DNA from 2 places in the Curtobacterium herbarum genome. Region 2 is predicted to be linked to the other one. Evidence: predicted binding sites of a transcription regulator. Region 2 holds the regulator's gene; the other holds the start of a gene.
The links. Region 2 encodes HspR, which represses chaperone genes until heat shock. Its sites were predicted from a motif close to AAGTTGAGTCNNNNNGACTCAACTT; they were not measured.
Positions count from the first base shown of each region.

Region 1: the regulator HspR is predicted to act here: its motif matches at 2,072-2,096, upstream of JOD51_RS11895 (Hsp20/alpha crystallin family protein).

Region 1 covers NZ_JAFBBT010000001.1:2,500,015-2,504,419, reverse strand. Annotated here, with positions in the region: gene JOD51_RS11910 (acyl-CoA thioesterase) at 1-110, shown strand, start outside; gene JOD51_RS11905 (acyl-CoA thioesterase) at 144-1,007, opposite strand; gene JOD51_RS11900 (hypothetical protein) at 1,055-1,426, opposite strand; gene JOD51_RS11895 (Hsp20/alpha crystallin family protein) at 1,595-2,041, opposite strand; gene JOD51_RS11890 (DUF8185 domain-containing protein) at 2,205-2,906, shown strand; gene JOD51_RS11885 (NAD-dependent epimerase/dehydratase family protein) at 2,993-3,865, shown strand; gene JOD51_RS11880 (globin) at 4,111-4,405, opposite strand, start outside.
Region 2 covers NZ_JAFBBT010000001.1:3,023,731-3,028,135, forward strand. Annotated here, with positions in the region: gene dnaK (molecular chaperone DnaK) at 1-309, shown strand, start outside; gene JOD51_RS14380 (nucleotide exchange factor GrpE) at 313-969, shown strand; gene JOD51_RS17410 (DnaJ C-terminal domain-containing protein) at 1,000-2,004, shown strand; gene JOD51_RS14390 (heat shock protein transcriptional repressor HspR) at 2,119-2,538, shown strand; gene JOD51_RS14395 (GntR family transcriptional regulator) at 2,727-3,413, opposite strand; gene JOD51_RS14400 (class I SAM-dependent methyltransferase) at 3,554-4,405, shown strand, end outside.

The DNA.
Region 1 (4,405 bases), 520 kb from region 2:
CGCTGGTCCTGGTCGATGCGGAGACCAACCGACCACGACGGCTGACCGACGAGGAGCGTGCGGCGTGCGAGCAGTACGTCGAGCCTCCAGTCACGTTCTCCCGCCCCTGAGCCGAGGTCGGCCTGTCGCTGCGCCGTAGGTCGTCAATCTGCTGACGGGACCCGCATCATGCCCTCCTGCGCGACGGTCGCGAGCAGGCGCCCGTCCCGCGAGAACATCCGGCCGAAGGCGAGCCCACGGCCGCCCTGTGCGCTGGGGGACTCCTGCGCGTACAGCACCCACTCGTCGGCTCGACCGTCGCGGTGCCACCACATCGCGTGGTCGAGACTCGCGAGCTTGACTCCGGGGGTGCCCCAGGCCATCCCGTGCCGACGCATGATCGGCTCGAGGAGCGACAGGTCGCTCGCGTACGCGAGGACCGCGCGGTGCAGGGCCGGGTCGTCCGGCAGGTCACGTTCGACGCGGAACCACACCGCCTGGTGTGCGACCCGCGCGCCCTGCACGTCGACGTAGACCGAGCCCTCGACGTGCCGCATGTCGATCGACCGTTCCGCCCAGGCCTGCGCCGTCGGGTGGTCGATGGACGCGAGCACGGACGCAGCCGACGGCAGTGACTCCGGGTCCGGCACGTCCGCGGGGAACGGGTCCTGGTGTTCGGCACCGACGTCGGGCGTCTGGAAGGACGCGATCATCGAGAAGATCGGGACGCCGTTCTGGTACGCCTGCGCCCGACGCGTCGCGAAGGACCGGCCGTCGTGGATCCGCTCGACGCCGAACGTGATCGGCACGTCGATGGCCCCGGGCCGCAGGAAGTAGCCGTGGACCGAGTGGATGGCGCGTCCCTCGATGGTGGTCTGCGCGGCGACGATGCACTGCGCGAGGACCTGCCCGCCGAACACACGGCCGCCGGGGGACCAGTGGCTCGCTCCGGTGAGGATGGTCTCCCGGGTGCTCGCTCCGGTGTCCTCGAGCTGCAGGGTGGAGAGGAAGTCGGGTTCGCGGTTCACCAGCCCAGTGTACGAACGCGCGGCGAGCGAGCGAGTGCGGGCACGGCTCACGATCGTGCCGGGCGTGGGTGCCGGGCAGGGATTCCGCTCGCGGGGTCGATGAGGTCGACCGCTGGCCCGTCCTCGTCGTCGAGGGGGTCGGGCGGTCCCGTGACGTCGGCTCCGACGAGCTCGGCGAGGCTCGGCGAGTTCCGGAGCAGGCTCCAGACGGACACGGCGACGAGCGCTCCGCCGACGCTCGCGAGCCAGGGGACGACGACGTGCGACCAGACATCGGGTGACGCGAGCCAGACGACGTGGTTGGCGATCGTCGAACCGGTGAGGCCGAGCAGCAGACCGAGACCGGGTCGGAGGCTCGGACCGGCGAGCAGGCCGGCGACGACGAGGACGGACAGCAGGGCGTTGAGCAGGTGCGGCATGAGCAGGCAGGCGGGGTGCGACAGGCAGGAAGGCAGGAAGGTAGGCAGCCAGGTGGCTGGGCGGAGCAAGGAACAGACCGACGGGCCGGCCCGGGATCGGGCCGACCCGTCGGTCGGGGGAACGGTAAGGGTCTGTCTCGCGCTGCGGTCGGTCCGACCGCCAGCGGGTCAGCTGCTGGCGGCAGCCTGCTCGACCGCGAGTGTCTCGGCGCCACCGCCCGTGCTGATGGCGATCTTGCGCGGCTTCGAGGACTCCTGCACCGGGATCGTGACGCTCAGCACGCCGTTGTCGTAGTGGGCGGCGATGCGCTCGACGTCCAGGCCGTCGCCGAGTGTCAGCTGTCGGACGAACGAGCCCGGCTGCCGTTCGCGGGTGAGCCACTGCGCACCCTCGGGGGCGCCGAGCGTCCGCTCTGCCCGGATCGTGAGCACGGAGCCGTCGACGTCGATGTCGACCGAACCCGGGTCGACACCGGGCAGGTCGACGTCCATCACGTAGTGGTCGCCCGCGCGGTACAGGTCCATCGGCATCGAGCGGGGGCCGGTGCCGGCTCCGGCGAGGAGGGACCCGGCGAGACGGTCGAACTCGCGGAACGGATCGAAGTTCATGGCCATCTGACATCAACTCCTTCTCTGAGTGGTTCGCAGTTGAGTCGCCGTGACTCAACTGCGACCTGTTTTAGCACTCGAACCCGGAGAGTGCCAAAAGACTGCTCAGAGGACGCCGAGAGCGCAGCCAGCGAGCCTGCGAACGGTCGCGGCTAGGATCGATGGCGACATGAGCAGCTCGTTCACCCTTCCCGACGCCGCTTCGCTCGGCGACCTCCGCACCTACCTCGGGCGGGCCGCTCGGATCGAGGACGGGTCGGTCCGCCTGATCGCCGACTCCGGCGTCCTGGCGGTCTACACCGCGATCCTCTACCCGCTCGGACTGCTCGACGAGCTGCCGACCGTGCTCGGGCTCCGGACGTTCGCACTGACCCAGCCGGAGCACATCGACGTCGTCGTACCGCTGCGCTCGTTCCAGGAACGGCTGCGTCTGCTCGCCGAGGCGCAGGACGCCGCGGACGTCGACAGCGCCGACCCGACACGGGCCACGCCGATCGAGGTCGAGCTGCCCCTCGAGGTCCACACCGTCACCTGGGCCGCGATCTCACCGCCTCGCGGGGGATGGGCACCGTTGTCGGACGTCTCCGCCGAGCTCCTGCACCGTGCAGCGCGGCAGGGCATCGACGAGGTCGCGGCCGCGGTGCCGGCGAGCTCGGGGGAGTCCATCGTCCGACGCGTCCGCTCGGAGGTGTGGGGTCGACCGATCGCTGGCGTCGAGCACCTGCCCGCCGGCGCGGGCTTCGCTGCCGAGAGCCTCGGCTTCCTGGGCACCGAACCGGTCCGGCTGTTCGAGACCGGTCCGTGGAGTCGACTGACGACCTCGCGGGGGCACGTGCTCGTCAAGCGTCGAGCCTGGACCCTGGGCTCCTAGCCCCGACCGTCGACCGGAGCTCGTCGACCGAGCCCGGCGCCGGGTCCACCAGCCCGCCAGCAGGCACGCGTGGTTCGCTCGGGGTCATGCACGTCTTCCTCACCGGTGCGTCCGGGTACATCGGCTCGGCCGTCCTCCGCGCACTCATCGCCCGTGGCCACACCGTCACCGCCGTCCTCCGATCGGGCGAGAAGGCGGCCCGTGCCCGTGAGGCCGGCGCCACCGCGGTCGTCGGCGACCTGGCCGACCAGGAGCTCGTCGCCCGGCTCGCGCGGGAGGCCGACGCCGTCGTCCACACCGCCTCGGCCGAGGACGTCGACCCTGGTTTCACCGCGACGGTCCTCGAGACGCTCGACGGGACCGAGAAGCCGTTCGTCCACACCGGGGGGATCTTCACCTTCGGCGCGTCCGGCGACATCACCGAGGACACACCGATCGCACCGCCGGCACTCACGGCGTGGCGGACGGCCAACGAGGCTCACGTCCGCGCGAGCACCGTCCGCACCACCGTCGTCGCGCCCGGCATCGTCCACGGACACGGCGCGGGCATCCCGACGATGTTCGTCCCCGACGGTGATGCACCGGTCCGTCTGGTCGGTGACGGCACGCAGCGCTGGACGACCGTGCACGTGGACGACCTGGCCGAGCTCTACGTCCTCGCGGTCGAGCGCGGTGACCAGGACGGGTACCTGGTCGCAGCGTCCGGCCACAACCCGACGGTCCGCGACCTCGCCCAGGCCGGTGTCGAGGGGCAGCCCGGTGTCGAGGGGCAGGCCGATGCCCGCGCCGCCGTGGTCGCCGAGTCCGTCGACGAATCACGCCAGCGCCTCGGCACGGACTTCGCCGACGCCCTGCTGCTCGACCAGGCGGCGACCGGTGCGCACGCTCGCGGCCTCGGGTGGCAGCCGTCGCGCCCGACCCTGGTCGAGGAACTCCGGAGCGGCTACCGCGCCGACTGACGCGGACGCGCCAGCCGACGCGGACGCGCCGCCCCACGCGGACGCGCCGCCCGTCGCGGACGCGCCGCTCGTCGCGGACGCGCCGCTCGACGCGGACGCGCGAGCACGGCACGGCACGGCACGCGAGAGCACGATGCATCCACAGCGTGGCGCGCGACCAGACGACGGACGGGAGGCCCGTGGCGGACCCGCCACGGGCCTCCCGTCCGTCGTCTGTGGCCAGACCACACCGACCGACGCCGACCTCAGTCGAACGAGTTCGTCATCGCGTGGGCCGCACGGTCGAGGTAGCCCCACAGCTCGGCCTCGTCGAGCGGGGCGAGGTCGAGCGACTCGACCGCGTCGTGCATGTGCTGGAGCCAGTGCTCGCGCGCCTCGGGCGTGATCCGGAAGGGGTTGTGCCGCATCCGCAGCCGGGGGTGCCCGCGGTGCTCGCTGTACGTCGACGGCCCGCCCCAGTACTGCTGGAGGAACTGCGAGAGGCGCCAGATCGCGCCCTCGAGGTCTTCGGCCGGGTACATCGGCCAGATCACCTCGTCC
Region 2 (4,405 bases):
GCGTACTCGATCGAGAAGCTCATCAAGGAGAACGACGAGAAGCTCCCCGCGGACGTCAAGTCCGAGGTGCAGGCCGACGTCGACGCGCTGAAGTCCGCCCTCGCGGGTGAGGACGACGACGCCGTGAAGACCGCCTTCGACAAGCTGAACGAGTCGCAGGGAAAGCTCGGCCAGGCCATCTACGCCCAGGACCAGTCCGCTGGCGCAGCCGGTCCGGACGCCGGCGCCGACGGCCAGCCCGCCGGTGACGACGAGGACATCGTCGACGCCGAGGTCGTGGACGACGAGGACGACAAGGACAAGAAGTAACCGATGGCTGACCCGAACAACGACACCGGCAACGTCGACGACGCCCAGGACCCGCAGGTCGAGGGCGACGCCACCAACGCGACCGAGCCCGAGGACCTGATCGAGGCCGAGGGTCCCGACGTCGAGGTCCCGGTCGACGCTCCCCCCGCCGGCGGCCCCGCCGACGACCTCAGCCCGGAGGACGAAGCCCTCCTCGCCGATGCCGCCTCCGGCATCGCCGAGGACCGGCTCTCGCCGTCCGACCGCGACCTGGTCGCGGAGATGCGGACGGACATGCTCCGTGCGCAGGCCGAACTGGTGAACTTCCGGAAGCGCGTCGAGCGTGACCGGGACGCCAACCGCGAGGTCGTCATCGCCGAGGTCGTCCGGGCACTGCTCCCCGCCCTCGACGACCTGAACCGTGCCGAGGCACACGGTGACCTGACGGACGGTCCGATGCACGTGATCGCGCAGAAGATCCGCGGCGGGTTCGACCGGTTCAAGCTCGTGCAGATCGGCGAGAAGGGCGAGTCCTTCGACCCGAACGTGCACGAGGCCATCGTCCAGCTGCCCACGCCGGGCGCCACCAGCCAGACCGTGGCGGACGTCGTGGAGCCGGGCTACAAGCTCGGCGACCGCGTCATCCGTGCCGCCAAGGTCGCGGTGGCGGTCCCGGCCTGAGCGCCGGCGACGGAAGAAGGGAGGTGAGCCGTGGCCAGTCAGGACTGGTTCGACAAGGACTTCTACGCCGTGCTCGGGGTGTCGAAGGACGCATCCGAAGCTGAGCTCAAGAAGACCTACCGGAAGCTCGCGCGGCAGTACCACCCGGACTCCAACCCGGGTGACGCAGCCGCCGAGGCGAAGTTCAAGGAACTCAGCGAGGCGTACTCCGTGCTCTCCGACAAGGAGCAGCGTGCCGAGTACGACCAGGTCCGCGCCATGGGCTCCGGCGCCCGCTTCACCGCGGGTGGTCCGGGTGGCCAGGGCGGCTTCGAGGACGTCTTCGGCGGCATGTTCGGCGGCGGCCAGGGCGGCGGCGGACAGCGCGTCCGCTTCGGTCAGGGCGGCGGCGGTGCCGGCGGCTTCGAGGACATCCTCGGCGGCATGTTCGGCGGCGGCGGCTTCGGCCAGAACACCGGCGGCTTCCGCGGCTTCGGTGGTCCGACGAAGGGGCGCGACGTCACCGCGACGACGACCCTGGACTTCGCCACCGCGATCGCCGGCGACACCGTCAAGCTCGCGCAGGGGAACGGCCGGCAGGTGAACGTCCGCATCCCCGCGGGCGTCGCCGACGGCCAGAAGATCCGGCTGCGTGGGCGCGGCGAGCCGAGCCCCGACGGCGGTGAAGCCGGTGACCTCGTGGTCGCCGTCACCGTCCGGAAGCACCCGGTGTTCGAGCGCGACGGGCTGAACCTGCGGATCGACGTCCCCGTGACGTTCGTCGAGGCGGCACTCGGCGCGACGATCGAGGTCCCGACGCTCGGCGGTCCGACCGTCAAGCTGCGCGTCGCCCCGGGCACACCGTCCGGGCGCGTCCTGCGCGTCAAGGGCCGCGGGGTCACGACCAAGAACGGCACCGGCGACCTGCTCGCCACCGTCCAGGTCGCGGTCCCGTCCCACCTGTCGGACAAGGCACGCGAGGCGCTCGACGCCCTCGCGGCCGCCCTGCCCGACGAGGACCCCCGCGAGGACATCCTCGCCAAGGCACGCGGCTAGCGTCGCGTCCCTCCCGGCCGGGAGGCACGGTGCGGCTCCGTCAGGAACCGGCACCGAGCCTCCCGGCCGGCCCCCCACACCGACACCTGCGAGACCCGACGGAAGGAGCGCTCGATGGCCGATCTGGACGAGCACTCGCCCGTCTTCGCGATCGCGGTCGCCGCGGAGCTCGCGGAGATGCACCCGCAGACGCTCCGGCAGTACGACCGCCTCGGGCTGGTCGTCCCCGGCCGGACCCGCGGTGGATCCCGCCGGTACTCGATGCGGGACATCACCCAGCTCCGGGAGATCGCCCGGCTCGGCTCGGAGGGGGTGTCCCTGGAGGGCATCCGCCGGGTGCTCGAGCTCGAGAACGAGAACTCACTGCTGCGGGCACGTGTCCGCGACCTCGAACGCGCCCTCGCCGACCAGCTCATCAGCCGGCCGGGCGCCCGGGTGTTCGCGGCGACCGCGACCGGCGCCGCCGTCTCCCTCCGCGCCGGTGCCCGACCGCAGCGCAACAACGCCGTGGTGCTCTACCGCCCGCAGCGCTGACCGTTCCCGCTGACCGCATCGCGGCTCAGGGGGCCGTGTCGTCGTCGAAGAGCGCGTCGAAGTCGCCGCTGACCGAGCTGCACGGCGGCACCGGACGCACGCCCTCGGCCGGGCCGGACGCTGCACCCGCGACGCGACCGCACCGCACCTGTCGTCGCAGCCGGACGACGACGCCCTGGAGGCACGCCTCACACACGCCCGCACCCGGCGTCGTCGTCCCGGTCCGGATCAGGACCTGCCGGGTCCGGCAGCAGGTGCGCTGACCAGGTCGCCCGCTCGGCCAGTCGGCCGTCGCGGACATCGACCGCCACGCGCAGGGCGATGAGGCTGTTCCGGATGTCCGGCCACGGCAGGGCCGACTGCAGGTCACGGTGCCGGAGCCGGAACACCAGCCCGTCGAGCGAGCCGCGGAGCGCCGCCGTCACCATGGGGTTCCGACACTCGTCGATGAAGGTGCGGTAGATCGGCGTCGCGGCGTCCGCAGCGGGCTGCCACGACGGCGCCTCGAGACAGTCGAGCAGCACGCCGAGCCGCCGGAAGACCGCACTGCGACTCCGCTCACCGAGCCGTGGCACCGTGATGCGGACGACACCGCCGAACAGCAGCCCGAGGGCCTGCAGGGCCGGGACGACGTCCTCCTGCGCCGGCACCGCCACCCGCGTGTAGCGGTTCGGTCGGAGCTCGACCAGCCCGAGGTGCGCCAGGTCTGCCAAGGCCTCGCGGACCGGCGTGCGCGAACACCCGAGACGCGTGGCGAGCTCCTGGTCGTCGAGGCGCTCCCCGGGCTCGAGCGATCCGCCCATGATCTCGGTGCGGAGGCGGTCACGTGCGATGTCGCGCAGCAGCGGCCTGGTGTCGTGTCGTGGCGGGAACATCGGCCCTCTCGCTGCTCAGTCGGGCCCGGACCGTCCGGGATCTCCGAGCGTAGGGTGCAGAACGGTCTGTGTCGCGTGTGACATACCACCGGACCCGGCAGTGCGCCTGCGCACCGGCCCTGCCCGGCTACCCTCAGCAGGTGCCGTCATTCGACTTCGCGGACCACTTCCGCCGCTCCCCTGCCGACCGTGGGCCCGACCTGATGACCATCGACGGCACCGACCGGTTCCTGCTCGACGAGGCGCCGCACGTCCACGGCGACGCACTCCGGCAGCCCGGCGAGGTCGCCGTCGTCGACGACCGGTACGGGGTGCTGACCCTCGGGCTGCTGTCCCTGCACGGAGCCGACGGCATCCGCGTCGTGCAGGACTCCCTGACGAGCGAACGGGCACTCGGTGCTGCCGCCGGCACGTTCGGACGCCGCGGGTTCACGCATCCCCGGAGCCTCGAGGACGCCTTCCGGAACGTCCGGCTCGTCCTGCTCCGCCTGCCGAAGTCGAACGACCGGCTCGACGAGATCGCGCGGGCCGTCGCACGCTGGGCCGCCCCCGACGTGGTGCTGCTCTGCGGTGGCGTGAACAAGCACATGACGCTGTCCCAGAACGACGTCCTGCGCCGGTACTTCGGTGACGTCACGGCGTCCCGCGGCCGGGGCAAGAGCCGACTGCTCGTGGCGCAGGACCCCCTCGCCGCAGCCGCCGCCCGCGCCGCCGTCACCGCCCCGTGGCCCCGACGGGTACACCTCGACGAACTCGGCATGACGATCGTCGCGCACGGCGGGGTGTTCGCCGGCGCCTCGCTCGACCTCGGCACGCGGGTGCTGCTCGAGGCGATGGACGACGCGGTGCCGTCGGCCCGGACCGCCGTGGACCTCGGCAGCGGCAACGGCGTCATCGCGGTCGAGCTCGCACGTCGACGACCGGCGATCCGGGTGATCGCGACCGACGTCACCTCGACGGCGGTCGACTCGACCACCGCGACCGCCGAGGCG